2 regions of the Brevibacillus sp. GCM10020057 genome follow, and region 1 is predicted to be linked to the other one. Evidence: riboswitches for the same ligand, from Rfam matches in the RefSeq annotation. Region 1 holds a riboswitch; the other holds the start of a gene.
What was found. Region 1 has a riboswitch for thiamine pyrophosphate ahead of thiO (glycine oxidase ThiO). Riboswitches for the same ligand answer to the same signal wherever they lie in the genome.
Positions count from the first base shown of each region.

Region 2: it holds a riboswitch for thiamine pyrophosphate, as region 1 does, so the genes downstream of both, thiS (sulfur carrier protein ThiS) here and thiO (glycine oxidase ThiO) in region 1, are expected to answer to the same signal.

Region 1 covers NZ_JBHUJW010000011.1:69,893-77,079, reverse strand. Annotated here, with positions in the region: gene ACFSO0_RS03870 (YugN family protein) at 1-293, opposite strand, end outside; gene ACFSO0_RS03865 (LSm family protein) at 438-1,238, opposite strand; gene thiO (glycine oxidase ThiO) at 1,354-2,457, opposite strand; TPP riboswitch at 2,583-2,695, opposite strand; gene ACFSO0_RS03855 (excisionase family DNA-binding protein) at 2,798-3,022, opposite strand; partial or broken gene ACFSO0_RS03850 (glucose-6-phosphate isomerase) at 3,038-4,387, opposite strand; gene ACFSO0_RS03845 (aldo/keto reductase) at 4,540-5,493, opposite strand; gene ACFSO0_RS03840 (hypothetical protein) at 5,657-5,833, opposite strand; gene ACFSO0_RS03835 (hypothetical protein) at 5,884-6,033, opposite strand; gene ACFSO0_RS03830 (YqkE family protein) at 6,033-6,308, opposite strand; gene sspK (small acid-soluble spore protein K) at 6,407-6,538, shown strand; gene ACFSO0_RS03820 (DUF3905 domain-containing protein) at 6,692-7,045, shown strand; gene ACFSO0_RS03815 (iron-sulfur cluster biosynthesis family protein) at 7,144-7,187, shown strand, end outside.
Region 2 covers NZ_JBHUJW010000043.1:581,206-588,392, reverse strand. Annotated here, with positions in the region: gene tenA (thiaminase II) at 1-55, opposite strand, end outside; gene ACFSO0_RS16550 (acetylornithine deacetylase) at 63-1,349, opposite strand; gene ACFSO0_RS16545 (thiazole synthase) at 1,351-2,121, opposite strand; gene thiS (sulfur carrier protein ThiS) at 2,128-2,331, opposite strand; TPP riboswitch at 2,507-2,617, opposite strand; gene kapB (sporulation phosphorelay system protein KapB) at 2,655-3,035, opposite strand; gene ACFSO0_RS16530 (alanyl-tRNA editing protein) at 3,064-4,284, opposite strand; gene ACFSO0_RS16525 (hypothetical protein) at 4,561-4,788, opposite strand; gene ACFSO0_RS16520 (glycoside hydrolase family 18 protein) at 4,962-6,245, opposite strand; gene ACFSO0_RS16515 (thioredoxin family protein) at 6,311-6,619, opposite strand; gene ACFSO0_RS16510 (long-chain-fatty-acid--CoA ligase) at 6,854-7,187, opposite strand, start outside.

The DNA.
Region 1 (7,187 bases):
GCAGAGGAAGCGAGCGGCTCGTAATAGCCGATGTCCTCTTCCACCCCCGTCTGGTACACATGCCGCAGCACAAAAGGCTCTCCCAGCTCAATCCACGCATCCGGGCTGTCCAGTTCGCCCTGCAGCACTTTGATCGGCAAGCGCAGATACACCATGTTCCGGTCATCCAGCGCGCGGTCAAAATAGCCTTGCTCATAATCCCAATTCGCCAGGGTGAAGTACGGCTGGAGTGCTGCACGAAAATAGCCGAACGTCCCTCGGGTGCCCGGCAAGCTGCTTTTTATCGGCCTCATCGCCTATCCCTGCCTTTCCAGATTCTGATTGTAGTGTGCGACAAATCAGCCGGTTGTACTCACAGCTTGCACCCGATCGCGCAAAAAAACAGCAAGTCTTTCGCACCGTGCAAAGGCTCGCGGAAGACTTGCTGTCGATGGGGTTTAGAGCAAAGCGATGGTGAGCAGCGTAAACAGCGCCAGCGGGATGATTTTGCGTCCTCTCCGGCACGGGCGGCGTCTCCTTCTGGGCGGGATGATGACGGCTGCTTGCGGTCCCACAGGCGGCGGTGGTGGCGGTGGCGGCGGAAAGAAAGGAATGCACGGCATCGGCTGCGGGAACGGCGAAAATGGCGGAAACGGCGAGAAGTACGGATTTTGCCCGCCAAACGGGCTCACCTGCGTCGGGTAGTTGTGATCGGTGTACGGACTGACCTGGCTGAACGGCGCATTCTCATTTTGCTGGGGATAGCCCGGCGCGCTGCTGCTCCCAAAGGGACCGAACTGTCCATACGGGTTACTGCTGCTCCCGAACGGCCCTGCCCCAAATGGCCCGTACGGATTCATCTGCCCGTAGGGATAGCTGCTGCTGCCAAACGGTCCGAAGCCCTGGTAGGGAGTCCCTCCGGAAAACGGGCTAATATCGCCATATGGACTAGGGCCGCCGTACGGATTCCACCCGGGATAGCCTCCTCCCCAGTCTCCCCCGTATGGCTGGCGGCTGGCGACCTCCTCTACCTCCAGATCATCTATCTCTGCGTCCGGATCTTCGACTTCGACATACACGTTCTGGTCGTCGTAGTCGACTATCACACCTTCAAATATTTGCCCGTCGATCGCTTCAATGCGTACTTTTTTCTCGAGATGATCCTTGATGACGTTGTGCACATTATGGCGAATATCCTTGATCAGGCTGACGGTCTGCCCGTCGATCTGATAAAGGTTTTTCTCCTCCTCAGACTGCATGGAAACTCCTCCCCTTCTGGTGTTTCTTTACTACCATATACAAAAGCCTATGGGGAGGTGTTCCGCTTTGCATGTGTGACTAGCCCATTTTCTCAATCATCCGCCGCAGACAGGGTCAAGACAGGAAGCGGCTGGGCAGGAACGGTGCGATCTGGCCGCTCTCGCCGCTTTCCAGATAATCGGCCATTCGCTTGGCAGTGACCGGCGACAGCAAGATTCCGTTGCGGAAATGTCCCCCGGCAAGCGAGAGTCCTTCCCAGCCCGGAACAGGACCGAGCAGCGGCCTTCCGTCGGCGGTTGCGGGGCGCAGTCCTCCCCACGCTTCCAGAAACGCTGCCGCATGCAAGGCCGGTACGTACGGCATCACTCCCTGAAAAATGCTGGCAAGACCGGCCAGGGTGACTTCGCGCTGGAAGCCGCTCTCGTCCTCTGTCGCGCCGATGACGATCTTGCCGTCCTTTTTCGGCGTAATGTAACCGGACTTGCCGAAAATGACCGTCCGCAGCGGGATGCCCTCAGAGGAGACGGCTGCAATCTGCCCGCGCACCGGCCGCACCGGAATGGCGACATCGAGCATTTTCATCATGATGCCCGCCCACGCACCGGAGGCGATTACCGTGTGCCCTGCGCGGATCGGCCCGGACGACGTCTCGACGCCGACGACGCGCCCGCCTTCTGCCGCGATGCCGCTGACGACGCAGCCCGAAAGCAGCGTCACTCCCTGCAAGCGGCAAGCCGTGACGAGGGAGCGCAGCAACAGCCTGTTGTTGATATGCCCTTCCCCTGGCGAGTAGATGCCTGCCACCGCGCGTTCGGTCAAAAGCGGCTCCACTTCCCGCAGCTCTTTACCGTTCACCCAGTGGACATCGTGACCCGCTTCTTTTTGCCACAGGTACTTTGCCCGCAGTTCCTCGCTTTCCTGCTCATCGAGGGCGACGGTGACGAGCCCCTCCAGACTTAGCTGTACATCTCCCGCCGTGACCTCCTCCAGCTCCTGCGCCCATTGCGGATACAGGCGCAGCGATTCCATCCCAAGGTCCACCATCGGGCCCGGCGATGCGAATTCTTTCAGCGGAGCCAGCATCCCGGCCGCAGCCGAAGATGCCTGACCGCCCCACTCTCCCTGCTCGACCAGCGTGACGGCCATCCCCCGCCGCGACAGCTCATACGCCAAACTAAGCCCAATGATACCTCCGCCCACAACCAGACAATCACTCATCGTTCTCTCTCCTTCTCTCCCTCACCGGATGCGAAAACTTACTTGAAGCGCAGAAATGAAAAAGCCCGCCGCTTCCTCGCAGGAAACGGTGGGCTCATACGCATATGACCAAAGACAAAAGCGCTGCTGGCTCGCAACCACTTCCCTGCGCCGGCATGATCCGGATCAGGTGCAATGGGTCGATGGTCGTCGCTGCCATCCTCTCAGCCCCGCATGAAGGACTCCCCAAGTTGCTTTCTTGTTATGTCATTTTCATTGACAAGTATAGTCCTCGTTCGGAGCGTCTGGCAAGCAAAAAAACCTTGGTACGGGCCTCGCCCGAAGGATGAATGAACGGGAATCAGTCCTCGTCTTTCACGTCGTAGCTTTCCGGTACGGTCTCATGGCGGGCTGTTTCCTCATACTCCCGCAGCCTGCGCAACTCCTCCAGATGGTGCTGGAACTGATGCTTGTTGATGATGTACTCGTTGCCGTCGTGCAACGCCCGGATTCGTCCTTCCTTGATCTTTTCCAAAATGAACGTCACCGGCAGTTCGAGATACTCTGCCGTCTCTTCGACGGTCAAATACGTCTTGTTCTCTTTCAATCTGGCCTCCAGTTCCGCTTTCTGCCGTTCGTAGCCTGGCTTGCCCAGCAAGGCAAACATGTTCTCCTTGTACGCTTCTACTCCCGGCTGGTCGAACGGATTGACGCCGAGTAAATAGCCGCTGATCCCGCACGCCTTTTCAAAGAAGTAGATCAGGGCGCCCAGATGGTAGGCTGTCGCCTTGGGAATTTCCACCAGAAGGTTCGGGACGCCGCCATCCACATGGGCCAATACCGTTCCTTCAAAAGCCTTTTTATTGACAAAACCCATCTGCTTGCCCGTCAGAAAATTCAATCCGTCCACATCGGCCGGGTCTTCCTGCACGGTTACGTCCACAGACGGCGTTCTCACCGAGATGACAGTCTCAAACAATTGCCGCATGCCATCCTGTATGTACTGGCCAAGCGAGTGCAAGTCGGTCGAAAACTCGGCGGACGCCGGAAAAATACCTTTTCCGTCCTTGCCTTCCGATTCGCCGAAAAGCTGCTTCCACCATTCCGAGAAGTAGCGGAATTGCGGCTCGTAGCTGACCAGAAGCTCGACCGTCTTGCCTTTTCGGTACAAGACGTTGCGAATCGCCGCATACTGGTAGCACTCGTTTTCCGCCAGATCCTGCTGCATGTAGCGCCGCCGGGCATCTGCCGCACCCTGCATGAGCGCGTCCAGATCCGCCCCGCTGACTGCGATCGGCAAAAGTCCCACGGGAGTCAGCACCGAGTATCGACCCCCCACGTCGTCCGGGATGACGAAAGTCTCATATCCTTCTTCATCCGCGAGCCTTTTCAGCGCCCCCCGCGCCCGGTCTGTCGTGACGTAGATGCGTTTCCTCGCGCCTTCTCGCCCGTACTTGCGAACCAGCCAGTCGCGGAACAGTCGAAAAGCAATTGCCGGCTCTGTAGTTGTCCCGGATTTGGAAATGACGTTGATCGACACTTCCTTGTCCTCCAGCACGTCCATCAAGTGCGAAACGTAGACCGGGCTGATGTTGTTGCCTACAAAATAAATTTCCGGGGTGCGCCGTTTGGATTTGGGCAGCAGATTGTAGAAGCTGTGCCCCAAAATGTCCAGTACGGCTTTTGCCCCCAGATATGAACCTCCGATTCCAATCACCAAAAGCACATCTGAATCAGACTGAATACGTGCTGCCGCTGTCCGAATCCGCTGGTACTCGGCACGATCGTACAGTTCGGGCAAGTCTACCCACCCGAGAAACTCTCTGCCTGGTCCTGTTTTCCTGTGCAGCATCTCATGCGCTTGTCCAATCGCCGGAGCGAGCAGCTCCCATTCATGTGGTTTGACAAAAGCAAGAGCATTGGAGTAATCAAAACGGATCGCTTGGTTCATGGCTCCCCTCCCAGGAACGTCATTTTTTCCTTATCTTATCACGGCTAAACGGCGGAAAGTACAATCCGTCAAAACATGACAAATTGCGACTTAAATAAAATTTTTTCGATACAGAAGCCATTTTTTCGACACGCTTCGCAAGGCAGCTTTCTTCACGATCTCGCCGCGACAGCGCGTATCTCTGCCAGCGTCTCCTGGTCCAGCTCCACGTCGGCAGCAGGCAGGATGCTTTCGACATGATCGGGCCTCCGCGCGCCGACGATCGCGCTGGTCAACGCCGGATGCGCCAGCACATAGGCAATCGCGAGCTGGGCGACGGTGATGTCCAGACGAGCGGCGATGCTCTTCAATTTCTCAACCCGGTCGATGTTTCGTTTCAGCGCCTCGCCCGTATACGCCTTGTGGCGGGAGCGCCAGTCCGTTTCCGCAAACGTGGAGCCGTACGTATACTTGCCCGACAACAGTCCGGAAGCGAGCGGGCTGTACGCTACGACCCCGATGCCACGCTCCAGGCAGAAAGGCAAAAGCTCCCGCTCCGCCTGCGGCACCAGGATGGAGTACGGCGGCTGCAGCGAGTCCACATGGCGGACGGCAAGCGACTGTTCGAGCAGCGGAATGTTGTAATTGCACAGTCCGATATAGCGCACCTTTCCGTCCTGGACGAGCCGCTCCATCGCCCGCATCGTTTCTTCCGCAGGAGCCTGCGCGTCCGTATCGGGATAGTGCATCTGGTACAAATCAATCGTATCGGTTCCCAGCCGGCGCAGGGAGGCTTCTGCTTCCCGCATGATGGAAGCGTACGTGCCGTTTTTGACAAGGCGGCGCTCCTCGTCCCACAAGTACCCGCACTTGGTCGCCAGCACGACCCTCTGGCGGTCCTTCCCCAGCGCCTTGCCGATCAGCTCCTCGGCATGTCCCAGACCGTAGACGGGAGCGGTATCAAAAAAGGTGATCCCGGCATCAAGCGCAGCGCGTACACTTTCCATCGACACCCGGTCGTCCTGCTCTCCCCAGGACATCTCCCAGTTGGCTCCGCCGATCGCCCACGAGCCAAAGCCGATCACCGAGATCATGGGGCCGTCTTTCCCGAGCTGGCGATATTTCATGGTGTCTCCTCCTTTTGCATCTACAGATGTTTTACCACTCCCTGGCCCCTTCCGTAAATGGCATCCCAGCGCTGGACTCGTGAAAAGAAGTGCCGGGGACGCTGCCGGGCAGGCATGAAAAGTAAAAAACAGGCACCCGCCAGCTACAGCTGCAGGTGCCTGCTTACGTCGGAAACGTATCCGTCATCAGCTTCAACAGAAAAAACAGCACAATACCAGCGCTCGCAACCGTCCACCAAACAGGCTTGCTGTCTGCCTTGCCTGTCTTGTAAATGCCGATCAGCTTCCAGGTGCCCACGGCCACACAGAGGAGACTGATCAGGAGCAGGATTGTCCCCATGATCTCCCTCCTTTCCCTCTCCTAGCTATATGGGAGGGAAGGAAAAAAAATCACTCCTTCGGCACATCCTTTTTGCCCAGCCTGTTTACGACCGCGCGTCCGCGCTGCTTGACCGACTCGTCCCTGACACTCAGCTCGCGCCTTTTCATCATGCCGTTTTTGGACGTATCCGGCCTCTCGTTCTGCCGTCCATCACGCATCAGCTGTACTTTCCTTTGCCTTTTTTGTCGTATTCCTCGAGCAGTTCGGCAAAGCTTTTGTTCTTTTCCCGCTCTTCCTGCTCGCGCCGTTTCTTCTCCGCCGCTTCCTGCGCCTGCCGCTCGCTTTCCGCTTTCATATCTTTTTCCAGCTGCTTCAATTTGCCAAGCGCGCTTTCATTCAGCATTTCCTTCAGGCTAATCCCGCTTTTGACCTCAGTGGCCCCCGCACTCTCCGAAGACGTGCGCTGCGGCTTGCGTTGCTGCTTTTTCGCCATCTGTGTTCCATTCCTTTCCTGTTCCTTATAATGCCCTCATTCAATGGCCGGCGGTTGGTCATACTAACTCCATCCGACATCAAAGAGGAGGGAATGACATGGTACGTAACAAGGCAAAAGACTTTGGAAAAACCGCCGAAATCCGCGGGCCCAAAGCCCAGTCCGAAGCTGTCCGATCTGACGGCTCCATTAATAGTGAACCACAAGAGCGGTTAAAAGAAAACCGTTAGACCCGCAAAACAGACCAAGCCGCCGATCCTATGGGACCCGGCGGTTTTTCCTGATGGTGCTCCCCGGCAAATGGGCAGCCGCACTGGTATAAGGGGGATGCGCTTGCAGCATCTTAAAACGAGGGAAGCCTGCCCACAAAGGAGGTCCTATGGATGGACAATGACAAACAGGAAAAGAAGGAAACCGACGACATCTCGATCGACGGCACGCTGCCGCATCAAATCAGCGCGCCGGATTTCAAGCATTCTTCCCGCTCGATCCAGAAGCCGTTCGTCAACGGATTTGGCGTCGTGATCGGAGACAGCCAGTACAATTCGCCACAGTCGCCGCTCAACAACTGGAGCACGCAGACCGATCCCGCCATCATGGCCGGAGACCAGTGGGTGCATCCGACGAACGACATCGGCTGGAACACGTACGAAAACCGGGAACTGCTGGAGGACGAACAGCCAGACGGCGCCCGCTTTATGCATCCGACCCATGACGTGAGCAAAGGCAAGGATTGACGCCGCCTTCGCAGCAGCCCATTCGGCACCGCTTCACTGCCGGATGGGCTTTTCGTTTGTGGTACAATGGGCGTTAATAAGAAGAGAGGAGCATACCCATGAGTATCACGTTACAGATCGAACCCGCATTCGCTCTCGCCTA
Region 2 (7,187 bases), on a different contig from region 1:
TACGTTCCCAGATGGGAGCCACGCTCTTCCACAGACGGTCGGTAAACGCTGCCATGCCGTCTTCACTCCTCTCCTGCTTTTTCCGTTTGGCACCAGTCCGCGATAAATCGTGCCATGACCTGGGCGAATTGAACCAACTGCTCCGGATCGATTGACTCGTCAACAGCATGGGCATGCTTCAGCTCACCGGGACCGAACAGCACGGCGGGAATCCCCGCATGGGCGAACCAGCCGACATCCGTCACGGTTGGCGAAATGTCGATGACAGGTGACTGCCGCAGCTGCTGTTCGTAGGCGCGTTGCAAAGTCACGAGGCCGGGGTGAGCGGTGTCCAGCTCCAGCGACGGGAAGATTTCTCCGCGCTCCTCGATCATGGAGCGCCCTCCCCAGCGGAATGTCGGCGGATTGTCGCGCAGCCAGATGTCTGCCTCCGCCGTTCTCCCCACGTGGTCTTCGATCTCGCGGATGATGTCTTCGTACGATTCGTTCGGGTAAAAGTGGACCGTGATCCACAGGGCGCATTTGTCCGCGAGAAAAGCCGCGTGCCGTCCGCCTTCGATGACGGCCGGATTGATCGTGCTGGTGCCTGGCGGAAAGCCCGGATACACCTTCATCACCGCCCAGTGACGCTCCAGCTCCTGCAGCGAAGCGATCACTTTCATCATCTTTTCAATCGCCGATGCGCCGTGGACGCGGCCGCCAGCGTGGATCGTCTTCGCCCGCATGCCGTCGTGCAGCGTCGTCTTGCTCTCGATGGTAATCCATCCGGTAATGACGCCGCCCTGCCCCTGCATGTGCAGGTTGCTCGTATCGACGACGACGGCGTAATCGGCGCGATGCCCTCGCTCGATGGCAGTCAGCGTCCCGGCCTCTCCCGCTTCCTCGCCAATTACGGACTGGAACAAAAGATCGCCGCTCAGCTCGACACCGTGCTCGCGAAGCTTTCGGATGGCAAACAGGCTAGCGGCAAGTCCGCCCTTCATATCGGCAACTCCGCGGCCGTACCAGCGTCCGTCGCTGCCTTTCGTCAACGCGAACGGCGGATACGTCCAGCCCCCGGCGTCCCCGACTTCGGCTACGTCGATATGGCCGTTGATGATCAGGCTGTTGGCTCTGCCGGACGCCGTACCTGGCAATCGGCCGACAACGTTGTCATCTCCGGGAAAGACGGGCCAGCGATCTACCGCAAAGCCCATCTGCTCGAGTTCCTGTGCGATCAAGTCCTGTGCTTGCCCACTGTTTCGTGCAGGGGGGCTGACTGTCGGACACGCGACCAGCTTGGCCAGCAACGCAAACAATTCATCCTGACCCTTGGCGATCGACTCCATTGCTGCTGCAAGGCGCTCCACGTTACTCGATCATTCCTTCTGTCGGGCTGCTCGCAGAAGCGTACCGTTTTTTCGGGATGCGCCCGGCGAGGAATCCTTTGCGGCCTGCTTCTACCCCCAGTCGCATCGCTTCGGCCATGAGCACCGGGTTGTCGGCGAGCGCGACCGCCGTATTTAACAGAACGCCGTCTGCGCCCAGCTCCATCGCCTTCGCGCAGTCCGCTGGTGAACCGATGCCCGCATCGACAATGACCGGCAATTTCGCGTCCTCGATGATGAAGCGCAAATTGTTCTCGTTGATGATCCCTTGTCCGGAACCGATCGGCGATGCACCCGGCATAACCGCATGCACGCCGACTTCCTGCAGGCGGCGTGCAAGGATCGGATCGTCGTTGGTGTAGGTCAGTACGATGAAGCCTTCTTCTACCAGTATGCGGGAAGCTTCCAGCGTGCCGATCGGATCAGGCAGCAGCGTCTTCGGATCGCCGATGACCTCTACCTTGATCATGTCGCAGAGCCCGGATGCTTTCGCGAGACGGGCAATGCGCACCGCTTCTTCCGCCGTGTACGCCCCTGCGGTGTTCGGCAGCAAGGTGTACTTTTTCAAATCGAGCTGTTCCAAAAAGTTGGGCTCGTGCGGATTTTCCAAATTCAGCCGGCGAATGGCAAACGTCAAAATCTCGGCTTGCGAAGCATCCACCGCCTTTCCTTGCGTCTCTAAATCAGCAAATTTTCCCGTGCCCAAGAGCAAGCGGGAGCGAAACTCGTAAGGTCCTATTTTCCATGTATCCATGTTGATTCATCCTCCTCCGACAAAATGAACGATTTCGATCCGGTCCCCATCTGCAATCGGTGCATCTTCATAACGGCTGCGGTCGATGATGTCGCCGTTTTGCTCCACGACGACGATCTTCTCCTGCAGCTGATAGGACGCGAGCAGGGCGCGAACCGTACGGATTTCTTCGGCCAGCTCGACTTTTTTTCCGTTCAGCACAACGACCATCGTATTCCTCCCATCTATGCAGATAACTTGGCAGCTTCGAGCCATTGGCGAGTCTGCACAAAAAAACGACTTCTCCTGCCGCTGGACTCTTGCCAGCAATAAATAGAAGAAGCCGTCATTCCACACATCCTGCAGATAGTAAAAAAACCATCCGCCGTGGATGGTTTGGTTCATAACGATACGTTATACCTCTTCCTCCGCTGGCATGACCCAGTTCAGGTTCAACGGTCAGTAACACACTCGTTACAATCTCAGCCGACGATGCTCGGCTCCCGCTTGGTAGTCGTCTATTCGGTTGTTGTTCCGTGATTTACAGTACCACTCTACTTCGGATTTGTAAAGGTTTCCTTGTACAATGCCTCCAGCTCGACCAGGCAGCGCTGTGCCCATTTGGACATTTTGCGCATTTTTTCCATCTCTCGCTCCATAGCTGACCGGACGGATTCCTTGTAGTCCGGTATGGAACCGTTATAGCGCATCAAGGCGTTGCCCGCGGCGTAAAACTTCTCCTGGTAAGACAAGGCAGGGCGCTGGTGAAACAGCGGCACGTCCACTTCAAAGGAGGTGTGCAAATCCCCCTGGGTAGGAAACCTGGTGACCGCCAGCACTTTGACGAGCACCTTGGCGTCGCCCCCCTCCACGACTTCTGCGATGTACTCGCCCGTTTTTTGCGATACACGCACGATATCTCCCGGATTCCACATGCGTTTCGTTCCTCCTCGTTGACTTTCGTTACTTGCTTCCTTGCGCCAGCGCGGCTTCCAGCTGCTCTCTTGCGTGTGCCAGCACTTCTTCCGCAGGGCGAACAGGCTGGCCGCCGCCCTGTGCCATCGCCGGATTCCCGCCGCCTTTTCCTTCGATCAGGGGAAGCGTCTCCTTCATCAACTGATTGACGGCGACGCTCACTTCAGGTCCGCGGGCAAACACGAGCTGCAGCTTTTCGCCGGTCGCGGCCAGCAGGCAGATAACGTCAGGCGCCTGCGCGACAGCTTGCTGGGAAAACTGCTGAAGCTGTTGAATCGAACGGTCTGCAAACGTCAGCTGCAGCAGACGGCAAGCTCCGAGTCGCTCCGCTTGTGCGAGCTGCTGGCGGACTTCGCCTTCGAGCAGCAGCCTCTCTTTTTCCTGCAAACTCTGCTTGAGCGCATCGCGTTCGGCCACGAGCCGCTCAGTCTGGGCGACGAGTTCGGCATCGCCAGTCATAAGCAGCCTGGCCGCTTCCCGCACTGCCGCCTGCTTCCGGCTGTAATCGCGCAGGGCGCGCCAGCCGCAGATGAACTCCAGCCGGATGTTGCCCCGATGGCGTTCCCAGCCGAGAATTTTGATCATGCCGACCTCGCCGGTGCGTGCCGGATGTGTCCCGCCGCACGGGTTGTAGTCGTATTCCGGAATGATGACCACACGTATGTTTTCCGTCACAGTCGGCTGCTTTTTCAGCGGCAGCGTCGCGAGTTCCTCGTCATCGACGAAGCGGGCTTCAATCGGGCGGTTTTCCAGCACGACCTGATTGGCGCGCAGTTCGACGGCCTCCCACACCACAGTCGTCAGCTCATCGAGCCGCACGTCGATGGTGACACGCTCTTTTCCCAAATGGAAAGCGACGGTCTCCGCCCCTGCGACCTCCAGAAAAGCCGCGGACAAAATATGCTGGCCCGCATGCTGCTGCATATGGTCGAACCGCCGCTCCCAGTCGATCCGGCCAGCAACCGTTCCGACGTCTTCTGGCAAGGTAGCCGCCAGCCGATGTCGAATTTCTCCCTCGACTTCCTCCACATCGATGACTGCTACGTCGCCGAGCACCCCTAGATCACAAGGCTGCCCGCCGCCTGTCGGGTAAAACGCCGTCTGGCCAAGCACGACAAACGGAGTTCCGTCCGCTTCCGTCCCCCGCTTGACCACGTCTGCCGTAAACGTCTGCACGTAGGCATCCTGATAGTACAATCTGTCTTTCATATTTTCATGACTCCTTGCTCCGCGATGCAAAAGCTGTTGCCTTTGCAACCGGCATTTTCTCCCGCTGTAGGTTGCGGGTTGAATAGGTACTGGAGGTGATCTCCTTGTCCAATAAGTATTTTACACGTGAAGAAACCAACGAACTGTTGCCGTATGTACGCGAAGCGCTTACCTTTTTGCAGGTAGCCAATCGCACTTTCTATATGCTATGCCAGCGCAGAGAACCGCTCAAAAAACAGCAGCCAACCAGCGAGGGCGAGCAGTTTGCCAGCGGCTTTATCCCAACAGCAGCGCCATTTTCGCTTCCCGCTCTTTGCGCTCCTCTTGTGTCGCCAGGTCGTATTTTTTCAAAAGGTGAAACAGTTCGTTCAGTTCTTCCTGGGATCGTTCGACTTTCAGCCATGCGCGCAGTTGTTCTGCCTGCTGCTGCGGCAAAAACGGCGCTTGCTCGGCCAGCTTTTTCTGCACATCCTCCGCACTGTGATCCAGCTTGCATTCCCCCATCTTCTTCCCTCCTCCCGGCGCAGACGCTTCCAAGTTCTTTTTCCCATCATACCACGTTTGCGGCGGGGAAGAAAACGCTGCGGCTGTACTGGAGAGACGAGTCTGCCATGCACTTTTGACCCGCTTTCGTAAAAAAGGCGTGCAGCCCGGCCGGATTGCACGCCTTTTTGTCCTCACGCACGCTTGCGTACGCGAAAGTTGTTTTCGATGAGCAGCCAGTTTTGCGGAAACGGCAGCCCGAGCTTCCAGTAGCTCACGCCGCGCAGCCCGAGCCGCTTGACGAGGTCAAATTTGGCCTGGATGGAACGGGCGTCCTCGAACCAGACCTGGTGCCGCCTCCCCTGATCGTCCGTGTATTCAAAAAAGGGAGCTTGCGCCCGGTAGTCGTACTGGATAGCGACTTGATGCTCCGCTGCCAGGGCGATTGCTGCCTGCGGACTTAATGCCTTGGCCGTCGTCCCCGGCTCGAAAGGCAGCGTCCAGTCGTAGCCGTACAAATTTTGCCCCATCAAGATTTTTTCCGCCGGCATTTCCGTCAGGGCGTACTGAAGCACTCTGCGTACGGGACCGATTGGGGAGACAGCCATCGGGGGTCCTCCGCTGTACCCCCATTCATACGTCATGATGACGACAAAATCCGCAATTTCTCCGATCGCCCGATAGTCGTGGGCGGTGTACCATCTTCCTTGCTGCTGCGCGCTCGTCTTGGGTGCAAGTGCGACGGACATCATCATCCCGGCCGCCTGTGCCCGCTGCTTGGCTCTGCGCAAAAAGCGGACATACGCCTCGCGATCCGACGGGGGCAATGCCTCCATGTCGAAGTGGATGTCCCCCATTCCCAACTCTCGCGCCGTAGCAAAGACCGAATCGAGTACCTTGTTTTGCAAATCCATATCGTTTAGGACCAGCCCGCCCAGCTCCGTGCTGAACTGGTCGCCTTCCAGATTGGTCACGACCAGCATCATCACGACCTGGTTATCGCGTGCGATCGCCGGAAAATTGTTCAGCGGCGGCCGCGCCAACGTCCCGTCGCGCCTGATGCGAAAGCTGAACGGCGCCAGATATGTCAAATGCGGTGCCGCTCTGCGCACGTCGTCCTCCAACGCTTGGGAAACCTGCCGCCGCGGCTCCGCATACGCATTAAAATCAGCTGCTCGCCTCGGCCGCGGCGGAATGTACAGCTTTTGTCCGACCTGCAAGGGGCGGTATTGGGAAATGCCGTTCACGCGTGCCAGCTCTGCCGCACTGATGTTGTACCGCTGCCCGATCGTGTACAGCGTATCCCCTTGCCGCACCCAGTAAAAGCTGCCCTCAATCGGAATCACCAGCGCCTGTCCGATGACAAGGTTCGCAGGATCGGGCAGCTCGTTGGCCCTCGCAATTTCCGCTGCAGTCGTCCCGTATGTTTCGGCGATGCCAGACAGCGATTGGCCACGTTCCACTACATGAATCTGCATACGCCTCCTCCTTCGCAAATCTGTCTCACTCTTTTTTATGCCGCGCGAAGGAAATAGGTGTATGTCTAGTGCAATCCTTTTAACCGCTCAAAGAGAAAGCCCGCAGACTGCATGGCAAAGTGGCGTTCGCGCAGTTCACCTGCACAAAACAGCAGCAGTGCGGGCACGCTCTGAATCTCCCACTGGGCGGCGATCTGCGGTGCCGTGTTGACGTTCATACGGCAGACTTCGACTTGCGGCAGCGCTTCGCAGACGACCGCGAGCATGCGCTCCGCCAGCTTGCAGGTGCCGCACATCGGCGTGTAGATGAACAGGGCAAACGACTCCTTTTCCTGGAGCTTTTGGCGGAAATGCTCCGCCGATACTTCCTGCACGCAAATTTCCCCCTTGGCTTCAAGTTTGCTCTACCTAACTTACTACAATACAGCCATTCAGGCATGAGAACAAGGGAATGCACGCACCCATGTCATCTACCCACCCGTTTACCGACAACCCGCAAAAAATTGCACCCCCAGCTATCAGATGTGTCCAACAGATGGGGGCAGTTCACCCGATGCTCGGTCTCCACGAGAAGCCTGTCGGCACTTCCCGGCACCGTGCTTCACCCGCTATTTGCGGAGCGAGCGGCGTAAAATTTTGCCTGTGCTGTTTTTCGGCAACTCCTTGACGAATTCGACTTGCCGCGGAATCTTGTACTTCGCAAGCTTATCGGAGCAGAACGCGACGATCTCTTCCTGCGAGACAGCGACTTCCTTTAAGGCGACGAACGCTTTGACTGCTTCGCCGTGCACTTCGTCCGGCACGCCGATCACTGCCGCCTCGATGATGGCCGGATGCTGGTAGAGCACTTCCTCTACCTCGCGGGGATAGACGTTGTAGCCGTCTACGAGAATCATATCTTTTTTCCGGTCGACAATGTAGACGTAACCGTCCTCGTCCATC